Regions from separate parts of the Neobacillus sp. S1115 genome, predicted to be linked through region 3. Evidence: predicted binding sites of a transcription regulator. Region 3 holds the regulator's gene; each other region holds the start of a gene.

Region 1 (7,094 bases), 1.8 Mb from region 3:
TTTTTGGCCAATAATACGTTAGACCAGCTAGCATAGCAAATACTACACCCGGGATAATTGTGTTATGGAAGTGAGCTACTAAGAACATTGTGTTATGGTACTGATAGTCAGCAGCTGACATCGCTAGCATGACCCCTGTCATCCCGCCGATTACAAATAGCGGAATAAACCCTAGAGAGTATAACATTGGAACGGTAAATCGAATTTTCCCTTTCCATAAAGTGAATAACCAGTTGAAAATCTTAACACCTGTTGGAACGGCAATCATCATTGTTGTAATAGAGAAGAAGCTGTTTGCTACTGCCCCCTGCCCCATCGTAAAGAAATGGTGTGCCCAAACCATACAGGATAATGCTGAGATAATAACCATGGATGCAACCATTGATTTATAGCCATAAAGGTTCCGGCCGGCAAAGGTTGAGATAACCTCACTGTAAATACCAAATGCAGGTAATATAAGGATATAAACTTCAGGATGTCCCCAAACCCAGAATAGGTTGGCCCAGAGCATATCCATACCGCCATTTGTCGTTGCAAAGAAGTGAGTTCCGAACAATCTGTCCATGGTTCCCATCGCAAGCGCAACTGTAATGACAGGGAAAACCGTTACGATGATAAGGTTTGTTACTAAAACAGACCATGTAAACATCGGCATTTTCATTAAGGTCATGCCAGGTGCTCTCATTTTCATTATTGTTGTAATCATGTTAATACCGGTCATTAGTGACCCAATACCAGATATTTGAATCGCAATCATATAATAGTTCGTTCCTACATGTTGGCTGAAATCATTCCCTGCGAGCGGGAAATAAGAAGTCCATCCTGCATCAGGAGATCCGCCAATAACAAAAGAGATATTAAACAGCATCGCACCAAAGAAGAATAGCCAGAAGCTTATTGCATTTAATCTAGGGAAGGCCACGTCACGTGCGCCAATTTGTAACGGCACAAGGTAGTTCATGAAGGCAAAGATAAATGGCATCGCCATGAACATGACCATAATAACCCCGTGTGTTGAGAAAACTTCATTGTAATGCTGAGGATCAAGCAGTTTATTATCAGGTACAGCCAGCTGGGCACGCAGCATAATCGCGTCCACGCCGCCGCGGAATAACATAATTAAGGCAGAGAGTAAATACATAATCCCAATCCGTTTATGGTCAACTGTTGTTAACCATTCGCGCCATAAATATCCCCATTTTTTGAAATAGGTTAGGCCTGCAATAATGGCAACCACTGTTAGGCCAATCGCTACCATAGATGCATAGATTGCAAGACTTGGATTTGGTATGGCAAAACGTTCAAAGAACTCCATCCTTTATTAACTCCTTTCGAGAGATTAATTTTTTCAATAATTCGTTTCATAAACCTTTTAACAATTACTCATGATTTTGGTGATCTGACATATCCATATCCATTTCCATTTTTGAGTGGTCAGTTTGACCTTCCTCTGGTTTTGCGGAAGGACTATGATCGTGTTCTGGTGCTGGACTAAATTTTAAATGAGTCCCTGTAAAAGTCATTTGTCCAAGGTGTCCTGGCTTTAATAACTCATCAAATTTTTTCTCTGATAAAGGTTTTGCCGTTTTCTTAACGTCTTTTACCCATTTATCGAAATCTTTTTCAGACATTGCTGTAACATTAAACGTATTTTCAGCAGTACCTTTACCGCTGAAGTTCGCGTTACGGCCCATCATTTCACCCGGTTCATCTGCAGCTAAGTGCAGTGTCGTCACCATATCTGACATAGCGTATTTTTGACCGCCAAGTTGTGGAATCCAGAAGCTAGTGATTGGTCCGTAGGAATAAAGCTTAAATTCGATCGGCCGGTCTGTTGGAATATACAAATAGTTGACCGTTTCAATATTTTGTTCAGGATAACTAAAATGCCATTTCCAGTCAGATGAAGATGCATAAATGACTAAAGGATCTTTATCCTGATATTTTATTGGTTTTGCTTCGACAATATTGTTACTTTGAACAGAAACGATTGAAAAGTAAGTGACAATGATGACAGGAATACCGACGCAAATTAGCTCAACCCATTTATTTCCTTCAATGTGAGGCGGTTCATAATCTGGGCTTGCCTTTGAGGCACGATACTTAATTAGCACATAAATCAAAATAGCGAAAACTACAATTACTATGAACGACATGATCCCAATAGATAACAAAATATCGTGGGCTTGCCTTTCGGCTTGCGGCCCTTTAGGATCAAGAACCATAAGTGGTTCACATCCTGTAAGCACTGTGACAATAGTGAGAACAAGCAGTAACAAAGCCGATTTTACTTTCATGCTAGTACCCCTTTCTTTTATTTAAAAAATATCATGTTAAAAAAATTTTTTGTTTGTGATTTACATCACATCATTAGTAACTATCTTAATACCAAACATTATTAAAAGACACCCATTCAGAAGATTTGTCACCAAATGTTCAAAAATAATTCGACACTTTGTAAAAGTTAGGTCTATACATTTGCTTTTTTAATATAGATTTAATATTGGTCAACGGATAGTTGAGAATTATGGAAAAGCACCCTTAAAATTCCTTCACATTTATGTTTCTATTTAAAAAATTCAGATTCACTGTAGTGAAAAAACAAAGCAAAGAAGCGATCACCACCGATCGCTTCTTTGCTTTGTTTTTTATTGATTTAATGCGTTAACAGCATTTATTAATCCAAATCCAGCCTTTTCATCATAACCTGGTTTAAACACATCCTCTGCTGAAGACTGGATGATTTGTTTTACCTGCGCAGGCTTAAGAACGTCTTTTCCGTACTTCGCGATGATCACTCCCGCTAAGGCAGCTGTTTTTGGTGCGGCCATTGAAGTGCCGGCTTTATATCCATATCCACCGCCAGGAATTGTACTTAGGCAAAGATAAAAATTTTCTCTTCCTGCTCCAGTGGCAGGATCATAATTTGGTCCCAAATCCCCGCCAGGTGCCATCACATCAATTTTTCCTACTCCATAATTTGAATAGAATGCTAGATTTTTTTGAGCCCCGCCGGCTGAAACCCGAATCATCGTTTGACTGCTCGGGCTTCGGTGTGTTGCGCCTTTATCATCTCCCGACAGTTGGCCTGGACTGCTTAAATCAAGCCCATTATTACCTGCGGAACCAACTACAGTTACCCCTTTTTGAATAGCATATTGAATAGCACGATTAAATAAGCGAACATCTGCTATAACATCTTTAGTTACATACTCAGGGTCTTGGAACCAGTCGTAACCGCCAAGGGACATATTGACAACATCAACATTGTCATCTGCAGCTGTCATTAGAGCCTCTGCAATATGGGAAGTTTCAGCACCGCCAGTTGGTCCAAAGACACGGTAGGCTGCCACTTTCAGGTCTGGTCCAACACCTAAAACTCTTCCTTTCCCGGCAATCGAACCAGCCACGTGCGTGCCGTGTCCATTTTCATCCATCGCATTCGAATATCCCGGCACAAATGATTTTCCATAAATATAGTTCGCTTTTAAATCTGGATGGTTATAATCAATACCTGTATCAATTATACCAACCACAATCTCTTCTCCTGAAACTGGCATTCCAGTTCCTCCTGGTAAATTCCATGACTCCCCATTATTGGTTACCTGTTTAATATCCCATTGAAGCTGTTCATATAAATCAGCTGTACCAGAAGTCCCTCCAACTTCCGCGGCTTCTTGTATAGCAGCTTCCTCTGGGTAAACTATATTTTCTTCACCTGCATCCAAAACAAGACTCGATTTTTTCACCTTGTCCAAAAAAGCAGTATTTGTTGAACTTACTTCAACAGCCCCCAACTTATCCAGCTTCCCTGTCACTTTTCCGCCGGCGTCCTTGATCATTTTTTCATATCCTGCCGGAAGCTGGGATTGATCCTTAAAAATTACTATGTACTCCTTGTTCACAGGTGCAGCACTGCTTTTTGAAATCCCTCCGCTAAATATAACGGATGCTCCCAAAGCAACAGATAAAGCGCTTCCAAAAATCTTCTTCTTCTTCTTCTTCATCGTTTGAACCTCTCCCTTTCTCTTTTTCTCAATTTTCATTATATTATTTTAAAGGGACTGTAGACATTCTACTAAAGTCCTCATTACAATCTTTTTATACACCACTTTCTTCCTATTTTTGAATAATTATCCACTAACATTTCCACCTATACCCAAATTCGTCCAATTGTTTGGATAACCCATGCAGGACAACCACTTTCCCAATAAAATAAATTACAAAACTTTTTAATGCTCCATGTTTTAGGGAGTGGTCAAATGGGAGCAATTAACGGAAAAGAATTTATCGAACGTATGGATCGTTTAAACAAGGAAATTTGGCTGGATGGAGAACGGTTGGAAGGGCAAATTTCTGATCATCCTGCATTTAGAGGTCTTCTTCAAAGTAAAGCATCTTTATATGATTTACAGTTTGATTCGACCCTGAAAGAAAAGCTAACCTTTTTATCCGATGAGACGGAAGAGCGGATTGGGCTATCCTATTTACAGCCACGGACGAAAGAGGATTTAAAAAGAAGGCGGACCATGATCGAAATTTGGGCCAGACATACCAATGGGCTGATGGGTAGAAGTCCGGATTATATGAATTCAGTCGTTATGGCCTTTGCCTCCTCCGCCTTATTTTTAAAAGGGAGTGAGAATTGCTTTCCGGAAAATATTATTTCCCTCTATGAAAGGGCAAGGAATCAAGATCTCTCGTTTACCCACACCTTTATAACTCCCCAGGTTAACCGGTCGCAAATCAACTTTGAAAAATCGAAAGAACCAATTGCCGCCAAAATTGTCGGGAAAAACGCAAAGGGAATTATTATCAAGGGGGCTCGCCTGTTAGCGACCCAAGGCGGTTTAACGGATGAAGTTCTAGTTTATTCAGCCGGCGGAGTGACAAATGACGCGGATGCCTATGCATTTTCCATCCCTTCTGATACAAAAGGACTTAAATTTCTTTGCAGAGAGTCGTTTGTAAGCGGTGAGTCAGTCTTTGATTATCCGCTCAGCTCGCGTTACGAAGAAATGGATACGATTTTAGTCTTTGATAACGTGGTGGTTCCGTGGGAAAGAGTCTTTTTTTACGAAAATGTCGATGCAGCAAATGAATTCATGGAGAAAAGCTCATTCTACCATCACGCCTACCACCAGGCCATCACTAGACAGGTTGTGAAAACAGAATTTCTATTGGGACTTGCCGAGTCCCTTTCGGATACAATCAATGTTTGCGGATATCAGCATATTCAAGAAAAACTTTCAGAAATCATCATCGGACTTGAAACGATGAGGGCGCTGCTGCTCAAATCTGAGGAAGAGGCGGAATTGGATGAGTGGGGTTATATGAGACCAAGCCTCATTCCTCTTAAAGTCGCTAGCAATGTCTTTCCAAAAATTTATCCTAGATTCAGCGAAATCATTCAATTAATTGGCGCGAGTGGAATGGTTACCTTGCCGACTGAAAAGGACTTTAATTCCCCTATAAAACAGGATTTGGAATCCTATCTGCAAGGCTCTAGAAAAAATGCTGAGGAACGCGTCAAGCTTTTTCGATTAGCCTGGGACCTGACGATGAGCTCATTTGGCACAAGGCAAACCCAGTATGAACGGTACTTCTTCGGCGACCCTGTCCGCTTGTCGAGCGGTTTGTATCATACCTATCCAAAGGAAGAATATTGCAAGCGAGTTAAAGATTTGCTCGATTTAAAAGAATAGGATATCCCTGCACACGGGATATCCTATTCTTCTAAATATTTTGATGTGTCACCTGCAACTTCGACAGCAATGGTCTTTTATTTTCCCAAGAAACCCGAACCGGCAGATTAAAAAATTGGCTAAGGCTCTCGCTCGATAACAGTTCATTGGTGTTTCCGTACGCAAAAACCTGCCCCTCCTTTAGCAACAAGGTTTTATTGAATACAGGCAGAATCTCTTCAACATGATGAGTAACATAAATGATGGCTGGTGCATTTGGATTTTTGGCAATCGTTTCGATTGATTCCAATAGTTTTTCACGGGCAATAAAGTCCAGACCGTTCGTTGGCTCGTCGAGAATCAGCAAAGACGGGTCAGCCATTAACGCGCGGGCAATTAACACCCGCTGTTTCTCCCCTTGCGATAAAGTTTCATAATTTCTGTTAGCATAATCGATGCAGCCAAGCTCCTCAAGTAAGGAAATGGCTTTTCTTCGTATTTCGTCTGTGGGAGTTTCATAGAGACCAATGGAAGCGAATGCTCCGCTTAGTACCACTTCAAAGGCATTATCGCCCGGGTGAAATTTTTCCTGAAGTGAGGATGAAACAAAGCCAATTTGCTTGCGCAGCTTTTCAGCAAGATAGGTTTTCCCAAACTCCATTCCTAAAACATTAATTTTTCCCTTTGTCGGGAAATTATAGGCGTTCAGCAAATTTAGGATGGCCGTTTTACCAGAACCGTTTAAACCGAATAAAACCCAATGCTCCCCTTTTCCTACTTGCCAATTGACATTTTTTAAAATCCATTTATCGCTCCGTTTGAGCGAAACGTCCTTTAGTTGCAGAATCATTATTTTACTCCCCTCTTATGATTGACTTTATACATAATATAGTATCAAAATTTTCCAAAAATAAAAATATTGAGAGTTTTCCACTCTAAAAAAAGCAATTATGAACATTCTTTGAAACTATTCTATTTATAAGTGTTTCCCCAACTTTCGCCGCATAATTCTACAAATTTCTTGGTTTACGATTGCTATATTTTGAACGTAAGGAAAATATTAATTTCCTATTGTTCAACATTTCACAATAAATGATTTTAGGGAGGAACAATCAATGGCATTGGAAGAAAAAATGTTACAGCAAAAGCAAACAGTCTCGGGTGTTGACCGATTAGCAGCTAATGCGGCTCAGGCAGCTACGGAGTTTCGCAGCTTTACGCAGGAAATGGTCGATGAAATTGTCAAGCAGTTGGCACTTGTTGCACTCGAGAACCACGATAAATTTGCCAGAATGGCTGTTGATGAAACGAATCGAGGCCTTTACGAAGATAAAATCACGAAAAATATGTTTGCAACAGAGATGATTTATCACACCCTTCGAAATCTGAAAACGGTCGGCATTATCAGTG
Region 2 (7,094 bases), 2.1 Mb from region 3:
ATTGCTTCGACTGCTACGAAGAAGTGAAAGAAGAGAAAAATCCGCAAAGCTAAAGCCTTGCGGATTTTTACTATTAATCTTCATCAATGGATAAATCTTTAACCGGAAGCCGTTCTCCCTCTTTATGCGTTGGTTTACGCAGGTTAAATAGGGCCTTAATACAGAAGAGTACCAGGATAACTACACCGATTAAGAAGATGGTGTCAGGTACCGCACGCCAGGTTAAAATGGTTTGCACCAGATCCTTTTGCAGGAAGGAGGAAGCGCGGCTTGCTGCATAGCCGTGATAAAATGCCTCTTTTATTTGCATAAATCCAACTGGAAGCAAGGATAAGAAGACCATTCCTGCAAGACCAATGTTTAACAGAATGCAGCATATCTTAAGCCATTTGTCATTCCAGGCCTCAGGCTTCACAATATTCCTTAACGAATAAAGAAGTACTGCACAGGCAAACATTCCGTAAACACCCATCATCGAAGCATGTCCATGGGTTGGTGTTAAGAATTGTCCATGTTCGAAATAGGCTACAGCTGGCAGATTTATTAAGAAACCAAGTACCCCGGCACCGACAAGGTTCCAAATCGCAACAGAAATCAAGAACCAGAACGTACCTTTGTAAGGGAAGTCGACACCGCCGTCACGCATCATTTTGTACTGCTCATAAGCTTCAAGAATTAACAATGTCAATGGAATAACTTCCAATGCAGAGAAGACTGCACCTAGACCAATCCATACTTCAGCTGAACCATTATAGTAATAATGGTGTCCGATACCGATTACGCCGCTGCCAAGAAGCAGGGTTAATTGGAAATATAATTGTCTTACCGTTGATTTCTTGGTTACGAGACCTAATTGAACTAATAAGAAACCAATAACAACGACTGCAAAAACTTCAAAAATACCTTCTACCCATAGATGGATAATCCACCAGCGCCAATAGTCGGCAAATGTAAAGCTTGTACCTGGGTTGATAAATAAGGCAAAGATATAAAAAGCCGGTACCGCAATCGCAGAGTAGAATAGTAAGTGTATCAATCCACCTTTGTCAGACTCTTTCTTAAGCCCTGCTTTAATACCGCGGAATACGATAAACAGCCAGATTAGCATTCCTACTATTAAGATAAGCTGCCAAACTCGTCCAAGCTCAATATATTCCCAACCAGTATGGCCAAACAAGAACCAGGCATTTCCCAATTTCCCATTGGCACCAAGCCACTCGCCAACCATACTTCCGCCAACAAGAACCACTAATGCCCAGAATAAAATATCAACTAAAAGACCTTGTTTCTTTGGTTCATAACCGCCAACTAACGGGGCAACATAGATTCCCATACCCAGCCATGCGGTGGCAATCCAGAAAATCGCCAGCTGCAAGTGATAGCCTTTGGAAATATAAAATGGAAGAATATCATGGATCCACTTAATTCCAAAAAAGCTGTCTGGCTCGATATAATAGTGGGCTAACAGAGCCCCAAACATACATTGAACAAAGAATAATACCGATACAACCGTAAAATACTTACCTGTTTTCACCTGTGAACTTGTTACAGGCATCGTGCGCAAATCAATACGAGGGAAGTTTCCTTCTTTATATGCTTCCTGCATACCAAATTGATAACGATAGAATAGATATAAGATGATCCCTACCATTAAAATTAGGATTGTAACGCTAGCACCGCTCCACCAAATAGCGGAAAAGGATAGATGGTTACCGGCGTCTTCAAAATATGGCCAGTTATTCGTGTAAGTGATTTTGTCTCCAGGACGAACCGTACTTGAAAGCCAAGCTGTCCAGAAGAAGAAATCAGAGATTTGTTTGATTTGGTCACCTTTGTCAACATAGGCACGGTCTGTTGATGGTATATCAGAATCTTTGATTAGATTAGCTTTTAAACCCCAGCCGTCGCCATTTGTAAAAATATCCTTATAGTAAGCCCTAACTTTTTCAAGGCCATTTACTTGTGCGTCTGTCAGCTTTAATGTATCTTTACTCGCATCATAGCGATTTTTGCGCATTTCTTTAATAACTTGGTTTTTGATAATCTGCTTTTCATCTTCAGTTAATGAAGCAAATTTTATATCATATTGCTGTTCCGCTTTAAAATCCTGCATTCCTTCTGTATAGATTTTTAAAGACTCTGCTGTATAATCCGGACCCATATAGGAACCATGTCCTAAAACGGTACCGTAGTCCATTAAACCATACTTTTGCCAGACAGCTTGTCCGCCCATAATGGATTTTTTCGTTAATATAACTTCACCTTTCGAATTGGTTACTTCCAATGGTCTTGGCGCCTGCTCTTTAAAGATCCAATAGCCGCCGCCAAGCAGAACGGTAAAGCTGATTAAGATGGTAATAATTAAAATGGATTTTAAAAGTGCGTTTTTATTTTCTTTTACCACGCTCTTCGGCTGTGTCCCTCGCTGTATTTCCATTTCCTTCATCCCTTTCTGGTTATCAATCCGAGAAGTATTGTAGTCCTAAAAAAAAGGCAAAATAGTGACTTTTATCACACATATTATTTTTTGTATACTTTTTCACAAATTTGTCACATTGAGAACTATTTTCATTAAAATCCATTGAGCTATGACGCTCATCACATATCTTAGGGGATTACACTGCTACAATGTTATTAAACAAACGATTAAAGAGGTGTTGATTTTATGGGACAAAGAATAATTGAACTAGATGTACGTGAGGATATAAAGAATAAACTCGAACCATTTCAAAAGATTATGGAGGCAGTAAAAGAATTAAATAATGATGGAGATGTGTTCATTCTTCATGCACCGTTTAAGCCGATGCCACTATTTACTGTCTTAAAGGCAAAGGGCTTTACCCATGAAGAAGAAGAATTAGAGAAAAAGCATTGGAAAGTAGTTTTCACAAAGAAAAGCTAAAAGTGATTTGGAGTGTGATTTGTAATGATTTTGGATAATCGCGGCCTCGAACCGCCGCAGCCGATGATGCGAACCTTAGCCGCTTTAGAAGAGTTAGGCGAAGGGAAAGTTTTAACAATAATTAATGATAGAAGACCGATGTTTCTATATGAACAGCTTGAAGAATTAGGATATCAACAAAAAACAGAACAACAACCAGACGGAAGTTTTAAAATAGAAATCTTCCGCTAGGAAGGTGAGTCATATGCTTCCTCAGAATTTAGGAACTGAAACAAATATTAAACTACCTTTTTCATTTATACTTTTTAGTTTAATTGCCCTTATCGCCTCACAGATTCTGCTGTTGGCAAATGGGCATATGATGACGGATGGAACTTTTCGCATACCTGCCATTTGGTCAGCAGCCCACCTCTTAATCCTGGGCTGGGCCTTAATGGTGGCGATGGGTGCAATGTACCAGCTTGTTCCGGTTGCGTTTTTGACGAAAATTTGGAATGAGAAATTTGGATTTGTCCAATTTTTCATCACCGCAGCAGGGGTTGCCTCTTTTTCGGCCATGCTCTATTTAGCACCGCAAACTGCCGTCATTCCTGGTGTCATTACGCTTATCGGAATCTTCATGTTCTTATTCCAGATGCTAATGACGCTAAGAACACAGGCAAACCCTAATATTCTTACTGCTTTTGTAGGAACGGCTTTAATTTGCTTATTTATGACGATATTCTTGGGAATAACGATGATTTACAGTATGAAAACGGGATTTCTTGGCGAACATTACCAAGCTATCTTTAAAAGCCATCTATTATTGGGGTTATCCGGTTGGTTTACACTATTAATCTTTGGCTTTTCTTATAAGATGGTGCCGATGTTTTCCTTGGCTCACGGTTTTCCGATGATGCAGGCACGATATGTGTACGGAATCTATGTTTCCGGGCTTGTCTTGACAATCATTTCTTTCTTTAGCAATAGCAGTATTTTATTGAAATTTGGATTCTTCCTCTTGTTTGCCGGCTTCTCTATTTTCAGCTGGCACATCAGTATCATTGTTAAAAAGAAATTAAAGAAAAAGCTAGACAAACCATTTTCATTCGCCCTTTCGGCGATTGGCTTTGGGAATGTGATTCATGCTGCAGCCTTTATGATTTTGTTCAGCAGCAAGTTTGCCAGTCTTATCGGGCCGCTTCTATATTGCTATATACTGTTGTGGATTGTCTTAAGTATTGTCGGATATTTATATAAAATTGTTCCATTCCTGTGGTGGACCTATAAATACAGCAAAGAAATAGGAAAGGCTAAAGTTCCTTCGTTAAAGGAAATGATGAATGAAAAATTGATTGTGCCGGTCTTATCAGTATTCATCGGTTCCGTACTAGTTGTCTTTTTGGCACTTTTATTAAAAACAACTATTCTCTTTAATTTGGGCCAGTTTGTCCTGTCTGTAGCGATGCTAACTATTGCAAGCAGCATTTTCAGTGTTCTAAAAAAATAATGAGGTGAGTTACCATGAATCTCGAGGAGAAAATTTTTGAAGAATTAAAAAGCGTTTATGACCCGGAGTTAGGCATCAATGTTGTAGATTTAGGGTTAATTTATAGTGTAGGGATTACAGAAGAAAATGATGTTTCGATTACGATGACACTGACCACTCCTGGCTGTCCGCTTCACAATAGTATCACAAGCGGAGTTCGTTATTGTGTCGAAGGAATCGAGGAAGTAAACAAGGTTGACGTTAACCTTGTTTGGCAGCCGGCCTGGTCACCGGATAAAATGACCGAAGACGGCCGCCGCGCCCTTGGCAGATAGCAAAAAAAGGCTGACAGTTCATTGTCAGCCTCTTTTTTATTTCTTACCCTTCAATTACTTTAGTCGGCAATACTTCTTTTATCTTTTGCAGTACATCTTGTTCTAGAGATTCTTCCAACAGGATGTGGACAGTGCCTTGATCCTGTTCACTTCTTATCAGCCGGCCCACACCTTGCCGTAATCTAAGCAACATGTAAGGAAGGTCCACCTCATTAAATGGGTCAGCCATTCCTTCCTTTTTGGCCGAAAAAACGGGGTCATTCGGCGGGAAAGGCAGTGAAAAAATCAGGACATTTTCCAGTGAGCGGCCGGGGATGTCAAGACCCTCCCATAGGTGGATGGAGCAAAGCACCGAATTTTCCTCATTTTGAAACTTGGAGACTAGTGTGCTAATCTCCTCATCACCTTCATAGTAGATTGGAAACTTCTGCTCTTCTTTTAGCCGTTCCTTTAAATTCCTCATTTCATCACGATTATTTAAAAGAATAAGAGCCCGCCCTTCTGTCAAACTGACTTTCTCAATCACATAATCGAGTTTTTTATTGATCGCATCTTGTTTAAAAGATGGCAGGAATACCTTCATTTTCTCGTCATAATCAAATGGGGAAGCAACCGAACAGGAAAGGTAATCATCAATCCCTAAACTGGACGCGATATAATCAAAAGATTTCTGATTGGACATGGTGGCGGATGAGAAGATATAAGGCTTTTTCTGTGAAAATACCTCTTCCCGTAAAACCTCCTCCACCATTTTCGGCATAATGACAAGGGTACGCTCACCACTGCTTTCTTCCAGCCAAGTAATTCCATTTAGCTCTTGAAGGAAGAGTGATAAGGAATATGTGATTTGCTCCAAGTATTCCTCAACAATTTTTAAATCATATTCGTTGATAACAAACATTTCACTTTCAAAGACAAGTTCCTCTTCCAATGACTGTAATATCGAAAGAAGTTTACGGCAATTTTTCATGACCAAAGGGTGCCTATGAATGATCTCTTTATCCGATCCCATTGCGGGTTGTGAAAACTGTGCAAGGCAATCGAAGAATTCATCATTATCGACAAGCGCTTGTTCTATCGTATAAAGTGTTTTTTCGCGGACATCATTTTCCATTAGTCTGGTTAAGAGTGTATCAAGCGTGTAATCTGTAAACCGGTAGCTTAGCGCCTTCTGTGCCGCATATTCAAGCAAATGCCCTTCATCAAATACCACTGATGAATGTTCCGGCAATAGCGGCAGCTGGCCTTCCCGTTTCCTGGCCTCTTTTGTCCAAACATGCTCCATATAAAAATCATGGGAACAAATAATTATATCCTTTGCATGCCGATAGAATTCCCGGTGTAAGGTGAGACCACAGCGATGGCGCTTTTCACATGAGAAACAGTCCTGGAGCTTGTCCCAGCTGACAGTTTGCCATACTTCATCGGAAAGTGCTGGATAGTCTCTTCTGTCGCCGTACTTTTCAAATTGCAGCATGGAACCTTCCATATGAACAAATTCAGGAAGATTCTCATAAATATCAAGAACGTCATCCGAAAAATGACTATTTCTGCCATTCTCGAGCTTTCTTAAGCATAAGTATTGATCTTGGGATTTGGCCAAGCGGACATCTATATTCAAGTTGAGAGCCTGCTCAAGCTTGGCAATATCTCCTTCCTTCTTCACCAGCTGCTCGATTAAAGTTTCATCAGCACAGGCAATCACAGCCGGCCGGTTTGTATAACGGGCATACATAATGGCATAGAGCAAATAAACGATTGTTTTGCCTGTCCCTACTCCGGCTTCAGCAAACATGACCTTTTTCTCTTTAAATGCTTTTTCAAGCTGAAAGGCCATATAGATTTGTTCATCGCGGATTTCAAACCCGGATTCCGGCAAAATGTCATAGAAGACGTCACCAATCCATTCGCCTAACTTATCATAAAATGTTTCTGTTTTCGAAACTGTAAATGGCATGCGGCTTTGCATCCTATCCCTCCAAAAAGAAAAGCTTCAAAAGACGCTAAAATTATTCCTCAATTATTGTCATTTTGCCTTGGCGGCCTTTTTCCCCAGTATTGGTAATAATCTGTTTTGATAAATCCGTTGAACAGCTTTCGTTTCTTTGTGGCCGGCTTGCCGTATAGTTGTTCGAAATCCTCGTTTGAGGTCAAGATGTAAATCGACCAAGTGTCAAGCGGGCTAAAGGCTTGACCCATTTCCCGATACATTTGCTCCACTTCAGCCTTTTCTCCCAATCTTTCTCCATATGGCGGATTGCCGATAATCACACCGTATTCCTTTTTCGTTGAAATATCTTTTACCTGCATTTGTTTAAACTGAATCAGGTCGCCAAAACCTGCTTCGAAGGCGTTTTCCTGTGCCATTTTGACCATCCGATGATCAATA
Region 3 (7,094 bases):
GGATGGTCCGATTTAATTCCTGGATTAAGCGGCTTATCCAACTGCAAGAAAAGATTATAGATTTTGAATGCCCCCGCCGTCGTTCGCTCAGCGGCATGCTGGATTCGTTTCAACTTGCTTGCTGCGAGTGGATAGTCTTTTACCTTCTTCCCAAAAACACTTCGGAAATCACTGTACAAATTTGCCTCCCGAGAGGCCCTCAGCATAAACCCAGCACAGGCAATCCCAATTTCCAACCGCGACAAGGTCAATACAATTCCGACTGCAACTGCAATCCCCTTATCCTTTGGACCGATTGGATAGGCACGCGCCCCCTTATATTGAATCTCCCCAGTTGGCAGCTCGGCTGTTCCCAGCTTCCATTTGATCCGATTAATCTCGTACCCGTTGCGTTTCTCCTTCTCCTTATCCCCCGGAAGCCAGGATGGTACGATAAATGTCGAAACTTTGTCAGTTCCCGATATTTTTGCCGTCACCACAGAATAATCGGCATGAGCCGCAGAACAGAAAAACTTATTCCCATACAAACGATAACACTTGCCTTCCGGAACCGCCTCCAAAACATTAGCCGGCAAATCAGAACCACCCTGGATTTCTGTCATAAATTGAGCGCCAATGGCAAATTCGCCGTTTAGCCCTTCTTTTGTATGATGTAATATATCTTGAAGTTCTGGATATTCTTCATCCGGAAATTGGTCAAGCAAAGCCACTAAACCATGTGTACATGTCAGCGGACAGGTCACTCCTGCCTCACCCAGCTGATGGATCAGCATTCTTTTCACAAAGCTTTCCCAAGGTGTCATGTTACTGGAAAAAAGACCTTCTCCGAAAATTTCATTCTCTAATTGATGAACTTCTTGAGGACGAACAATCCGGTCAATCCGATGATTAAAAGCATCAAAGTGAAGCATATAGGGGCGGACTTCCGGTCTGGCAATTCTTTCGGCTAACCGGTTCCATTTTGCAGATACTATTGGTGAAAAGGATAATAGTTTTTCGTGGATTTGGCTGTGCTGAGAACCCGTAAATTTCTTGACCACTTTTTGTAAAAACGGTTCATCACGGTACCAATCAAGGTTGTCACGTTTTTCGAGAAATTCATCAAAGCTGTAAGAATTTTTTCCTCTTGCTTCTGTCTCTTGGGAAACAAGCTTCATAAAAACGCCACTCTCCTCATGAATGATAATTCATAATTTTCAATTTAATTTTAAATGTAAGGATATGGAAGCGTCAAATATAAGCAGAAAAACAAAAAAAGAGGCTGAATAATTCAGACCTCTCCTTTATTGGTGCGCCCTTCTATAACGGTATTGGTTCCACTGAAAATGAATAAAGCATCCGATGCAAAAACCTAGAATTGCCACAAAGGCAGCCACCGCGACAAGAATCGTGAACACATAGCCAACACCATTCCATCCCAGCAGGAATCCTACAAATCCAATTCCCAAACACGATACGGCAATTTTTTGATTAAATTGCTGCTGCTCCCAATCCTCAGGGATATAAGCCTTTGGGTCCTTTCTTAAAAATAGTTTTGCTATTTGCATAATCGGATTAAATTCGAATAAAAGACCAGACATACCGGCAACAAATGGTACTAACAAAAACCATTCCTGTCCGGATAACCATGTTAACACAACACTTAAAACAATTGTCCACTGGTTTGTTTTCACGAGCGGACGTGGGATTGAACGAACTGTTTCTGTCATTTTAATCCCAACCTTTCCTATTGGATTACAATAATTACTTGTGTAATCATTTTACCCGCTTCAACTCCTTTTGTATAGTGATCTGTTTAGGAAAAATGTTTCAAAACGAAAAATGGGCCTCTCACCATTTTGGCGAGAAGCCCATTGATTATTTATTCTTCTACTTCGTCGTTTGGATAATGCTTTAAAAAGTAAACAAGTGATTGCAGCTCCACCGCCAGGTCAATATGATGCACGCGGATCGATGAAGGTACATTCAGTCTCGCTGGTGTAAAGTTTAAAATCCCTTTTACATTCGTTTTCACAAGCTTATCTGTAATCTGCTGTGCAACCGGGGCCGGCACCGTCAAAATCGCCACCGAAATATTTTCATCGATCAAATACTGTTCTATATCGTCCATCGAATAAACGGGAACATCGCCTATCGAACCGCCAATTTTTCCGGGGTCCACATCGAAGGCGCAAGCGATTTTTGTATTATTATTTTTTAAAAAATTGTAGTGTAAAAAGGCTGTGCCGAGATTACCCACCCCGATTAACGCTACCTTTGTTAATTCATCTTGATCAAGTGTTTTCCGGAAAAACGATAACAAATAGTTTACGTTATAGCCGTACCCCTTTTTCCCAAGGGCCCCGAAATAAGAGAAATCCCTGCGAATAGTGGCCGAGTCCACCTTTACTGCTTCACTCAATTCTGCAGATGACACCCTCTGCTTGCCAGAAGAATGAAGGTTTTGTAAAAATCGATAATATAAGGGCAGACGCTTTGCTGTTGCCTGTGGTATTTTCATCGTTTCATTGGACATATTTCTCCCACCCTTCAATTTTAATGGATATATTAGATTTCTCTTCTAAAATCACCGTTTTTGCCGCCGGTTTTTTCCACCAGAAAGGTTGGTCCAATCACCATCCCTTTATCAACTGCCTTACACATATCATAGACGGTCAGGGCACAAACAGAGGCGGCTGTTAGCGCTTCCATCTCAACCCCCGTACTGCCTTTGGTTTTCACTGATGCAGCAATATGCAGTGTATATTGTTCCTGCCCGGCCTGCTCCCACGAAAAACTAATATTGATACCTGTTAATGGAATCGGGTGGCACATTGGAATGATATCCCATGTCTTTTTCGCTGCCATCACTGCAGCAACCTGGGCAACTGCTAAGACATCGCCCTTTTTCATTTCGTGGTTTGTGATTTTTTCATAAATTTCAGTGCTTACTGTTATGCTAGACTGGGCAATTGCCGTGCGTGCCGTTTCCGGCTTATCGCTGACATCGACCATCTTGGCCCGGCCTTCTTCATTAAAATGAGTAAATTCAGCCATAAAAAAATCCTCCTACAAAAAATAATACAATATTTTTATGTCCATGTGTGTGAAACTTTGAACTATCAGTATATTTTTTTATAATTCCATTAAAAATTTCACTTCATTGCCGACATTCGGGTAATACGGTAAACTAGTCGTAAGGTAATAGAGGTGAAAAAAATGATTTTATTACAGGTTAACCAATTACAAAAATATTATGGTGCTGAACTTATTTTATCGAATATAAAACTGGAATTACAAACCCGTGACCGTGTTGCCCTTGTCGGACGCAATGGAGCGGGGAAATCAACGTTATTGAAAATCATCGCCGGCGAAATGGGCTATGACGGCGGCGAAATCATCAAACCAAAGGATGTTACCGTTGGTTATTTGGCGCAAAATACGGGTTTGGAGTCCAATCTGTCCATTTGGGAGGAAATGCTGACGGTTTTTGAGAACCTGCAGGCGATGGAAAAATCGCTCCGGAAGCTGGAGAAGCAAATGGCCGATCCTGCTGTTTTCGGAGACCCAGGAAAATACGAACGGGTATTAAAGGAATATGATGAATTGCAAATAAAGTTTAAAGAGCAAGGCGGCTATCAGTATGAAGCCGATATCCGCTCTGTATTGCATGGGTTAAATTTTTCCGATACTACGTTAATGATTTCAAGTCTAAGCGGCGGACAAAAAACGCGTCTTGCGCTAGGCAAGCTATTGCTGACAAGACCTGATATTTTAATTTTGGACGAGCCAACCAACCACCTGGATATCGAAACCCTTTCCTGGCTGGAGCAATATCTGCAGGGCTATGATGGCGCGATTTTAATTGTTTCGCATGACCGCTATTTTTTGGATAAAGTGGTTACAGAGGTGTATGAACTATCACGCCGCCTGATTCAGCGATTTACCGGTAATTATAGCACTTATCTTGAGCAGAAAGCTGCCAATTATGAACGCGACATGAAGCTTTATGAAAAGCAGCAGGAGGAAATTGCCGCGTTAAAGGATTTCATCCAGCGCAACATCGCACGGGCCACTACTACTAAGAGAGCGCAAAGCCGTCGGAAGAAGCTTGAAAAGATGGAAGTCATGGACCGCCCATCAGGGGATGAAAAATCCGCTTCTTTCTCATTTGAAATTGAGCGGCAAAGCGGCAATGATGTACTGACTGTTGATTCTCTTGCTGTCGGCTATGATGGAGAGAAGGTTTCCGAGGATATTTCCTTTCGTGTGTATAAAGGCGACAGCATTGCCCTTGTCGGCCCTAACGGAATCGGGAAGTCGACCCTTTTAAAAACAATTATTAAAAAGCTTCCCGCTTTGGCTGGAACTATTCAATACGGAACCAATTTGTCCATCGGGTATTACGATCAAGAACAAGCCAACCTAACCTCCAATAAACGGGTCTTAAACGAACTATGGGATGAATATCCACTGAAACCGGAAAAGGAAATCCGTACGGTGCTTGGGAATTTCTTATTTTCCGGTGACGATGTGCTTAAAAACGTTTTGTCATTAAGCGGCGGCGAAAAAGCCCGCTTAGCCCTTGCCAAGCTAATGCTCGAGAAAGCAAATTTATTAATATTGGACGAACCTACCAACCATTTGGATTTGGACAGCAAGGAAGTACTTGAGAATGCCTTAATTGATTATCCAGGTACTATTTTGTTTGTCTCACACGACCGTTATTTTATTAACAGAATCGCAACCAAGGTACTAGAATTGAGCCCCACGGGCAGCACTGAATACCTCGGCGACTACGATTATTATGTGGATAAAAAGCTGGAGCAGGAGGAACTTACGGCACTCGCATTGGCTGCCTCCCAGAAGAAGGTTTCTGCTTTAGAGCCTGCTGAAAAAAACAGTTATCAACAGGATAAAGAAACGAAAAAACTGGAACGCCAGCGAAAACGCAAATTGGAAGAAATCGAGGAACGCATTTCGGAGCTTGAAGAAGAGATTCAGAATTATGAACAGCAATTATGCGAGCCAGAAGTTTTTCAGGACCATGAAAAGGTTTTAGAGATTAATTTAAAAAATGAAAAGGCTAAGACCGAGCTTGACGAATTAATGGAAGAATGGGCCGAGCTGGCAGAATAATGTGGATAACCGGACTGTTGGAGTCCGGTTTTTTGTTGTGCTTGTAATCCAAAAGGCCTAATTTTCCACAGAATTATTCACATTGTAAATGCCATTATTTCAGTTATCCAATTAACTTTTCCACATTATCCACAAAAAAATGTCGATTTATCCACATTATCAACATTACCCACTGAATTATCCACAAGTCATTTGAATTTTCCACTTTTTCAAAAAAATCTTATCCACAAAATTGCTATTTTTATATTAGCCAAGTTTAATCAAATGTTTGTTTAACTCTTAAAATGCCTATATTTTAAGCATTTGCCGTTTTCAATCAATCGTTTGATTAGTTTATTGCCCATATCAATTAAACGTTTGATTAGTTTATCAACCAAATCAATCAAACGTTTAATTAGATTTTTTTATTAAAAAAACCCTTCCTTGTTAGGAAAGGTCAGGTGTTATATGTTTCAATATCCAATCCAGGTATTGCGTTTAATGATAAGTCTCCTCTAATACCTTTTTCAAACATGACACTTCCAGCGGCAGCTATCATGGCTGCGTTGTCTGTGCATAAGGATAATGGAGGAATGACTAATTCAACATCCGCCTTATCTGAAAATGCCTTTTCCAGGGCTGCTCGAAGCCCCTTATTGGCCGCTACTCCTCCGGCCAATAATATTTGGTTGACACCATATTCTGCAACGGCCCTTACGGTCTTCGTCACCAATACGTCAATGACACTTTCCTGAAAGCTCGCGGCCAGATTCTCTGAAGCAATCGTCTCACCGCGCTGCTCGGCATTATGAACCGTATTAATGACCGCTGATTTTAAGCCGCTAAAGCTAAAATCATAGGAGCCTTCCTCCAGCCAGGCACGGGGCAAATCAATAGTCGGACTGCCTTCATGGGCCAAACGGTCAATATGCGGACCGCCTGGATATGGCAGATTCAACGTTCTCGCAACCTTATCATAGGCTTCACCCGCTGCGTCATCCCTTGTTTCGCCAATTACCTCAAATTGTCCATGCTCTTTCATGTAGACAAGCTCCGTATGGCCCCCTGAGACCACTAAAGCCAACAAAGGGAATTTCAGCTCTGTCACCAGCCTGTTTGCATAAATATGACCGGCAATATGATGGACGGGCACAAGCGGTTTATTATGAGCAAACGCGAGTGCTTTGGCGGCATTGACGCCAATTAATAGGGCACCCACCAGACCTGGCCCTTCCGTTACCGCAACGGCATCAATTTCAGCAAATGATAGATTCGCCTGCTTTAATGCCTCTTCTATCACGATCGTGATCTGTTCAACATGATGGCGTGAGGCAATTTCCGGAACGACCCCGCCAAACCGTTTATGACTTTCGATCTGCGAGGCAACCACATTGGCCGTTATCTCTCGGCCATTTTTGATAATCGCCACCGCCGTTTCATCACAGCTTGTTTCAATACCTAATATCAACTGATCTTTTTTCATAAATTCACCCACATTACCAGCGCATCCTCCAAATTATCTGAGTAATAATTTTTCCGGATTCCGCCATTTTGAAACCCTAGTTTGCGATAAAGAGACTGAGCGACATGATTCGTTACCCTTACCTCTAAGGTCATGCTTCTTGCACCCCTCTCACGGCAGACGGATATCAGCTTTCGCATCATCATCTCCCCAAGCTTTTTGCCGCGGTATTCAGGAAGAATCGCGACATTCGTCACATGACCTTCATCAATAACAACCCAAACTCCACAATAGCCAATAATTTTATTTTCATGTTCGAGGACGATATAAACAGCAAAGTTATTATTGTGCATCTCATTATAAAATGCTTCCCTGCTCCAAGGGGTTGTAAATGATGCATGCTCAACCTCTAATACTTGATCGATATCCTCTTCCCTCATATAGCGAAAAACATAAGAATCTTCCATCTTTCTCTATCCTTATCTTTATAAAGTTTTCCCTTGCGCCTCTAACCACTTTGCTTCCGCTTCTGCTA

What was found. The regulator Rex, encoded in region 3, represses fermentation and respiration genes when NADH is low (regulators of the CRP and FNR family bind a similar motif). The targets are predictions, from matches to a motif close to TTGTGAAATATTTCACAA.
Region 1: qoxA (cytochrome aa3 quinol oxidase subunit II) is a predicted target of Rex. The motif match lies at 2,351-2,368, and genes of this name have one in related genera.
Region 2: ACZ5B7_RS21395 (nitric-oxide reductase large subunit) is a predicted target of Rex. The motif match lies at 2,528-2,545, and genes of this name have one in related genera.

Annotation. Positions count from the first base shown of each region.
Region 1 covers NZ_AP038275.1:2,073,374-2,080,467, reverse strand. Annotated here, with positions in the region: gene qoxB (cytochrome aa3 quinol oxidase subunit I) at 1-1,315, opposite strand, end outside; gene qoxA (cytochrome aa3 quinol oxidase subunit II) at 1,380-2,297, opposite strand; gene ACZ5B7_RS10195 (S8 family peptidase) at 2,649-4,007, opposite strand; gene hpaB (4-hydroxyphenylacetate 3-monooxygenase, oxygenase component) at 4,263-5,705, shown strand; gene ACZ5B7_RS10185 (ABC transporter ATP-binding protein) at 5,737-6,534, opposite strand; gene adhE (bifunctional acetaldehyde-CoA/alcohol dehydrogenase) at 6,800-7,094, shown strand, end outside.
Region 2 covers NZ_AP038275.1:4,401,804-4,408,897, forward strand. Annotated here, with positions in the region: gene ACZ5B7_RS21390 (hypothetical protein) at 1-53, shown strand, start outside; gene ACZ5B7_RS21395 (nitric-oxide reductase large subunit) at 74-2,437, opposite strand; gene ACZ5B7_RS21400 (DUF2249 domain-containing protein) at 2,666-2,902, shown strand; gene ACZ5B7_RS21405 (DUF2249 domain-containing protein) at 2,927-3,133, shown strand; gene ACZ5B7_RS21410 (hypothetical protein) at 3,147-4,391, shown strand; gene ACZ5B7_RS21415 (metal-sulfur cluster assembly factor) at 4,406-4,705, shown strand; gene ACZ5B7_RS21420 (ATP-dependent DNA helicase) at 4,749-6,674, opposite strand; gene ACZ5B7_RS21425 (THUMP domain-containing class I SAM-dependent RNA methyltransferase) at 6,722-7,094, opposite strand, start outside.
Region 3 covers NZ_AP038275.1:244,519-251,612, reverse strand. Annotated here, with positions in the region: gene ACZ5B7_RS01415 (acyl-CoA dehydrogenase family protein) at 1-1,157, opposite strand, end outside; gene ACZ5B7_RS01410 (DUF4395 domain-containing protein) at 1,284-1,709, opposite strand; gene ACZ5B7_RS01405 (redox-sensing transcriptional repressor Rex) at 1,862-2,515, opposite strand; gene moaC (cyclic pyranopterin monophosphate synthase MoaC) at 2,548-3,036, opposite strand; gene ACZ5B7_RS01395 (ABC-F family ATP-binding cassette domain-containing protein) at 3,199-5,118, shown strand; gene tsaD (tRNA (adenosine(37)-N6)-threonylcarbamoyltransferase complex transferase subunit TsaD) at 5,555-6,580, opposite strand; gene rimI (ribosomal protein S18-alanine N-acetyltransferase) at 6,577-7,026, opposite strand; gene tsaB (tRNA (adenosine(37)-N6)-threonylcarbamoyltransferase complex dimerization subunit type 1 TsaB) at 7,045-7,094, opposite strand, start outside.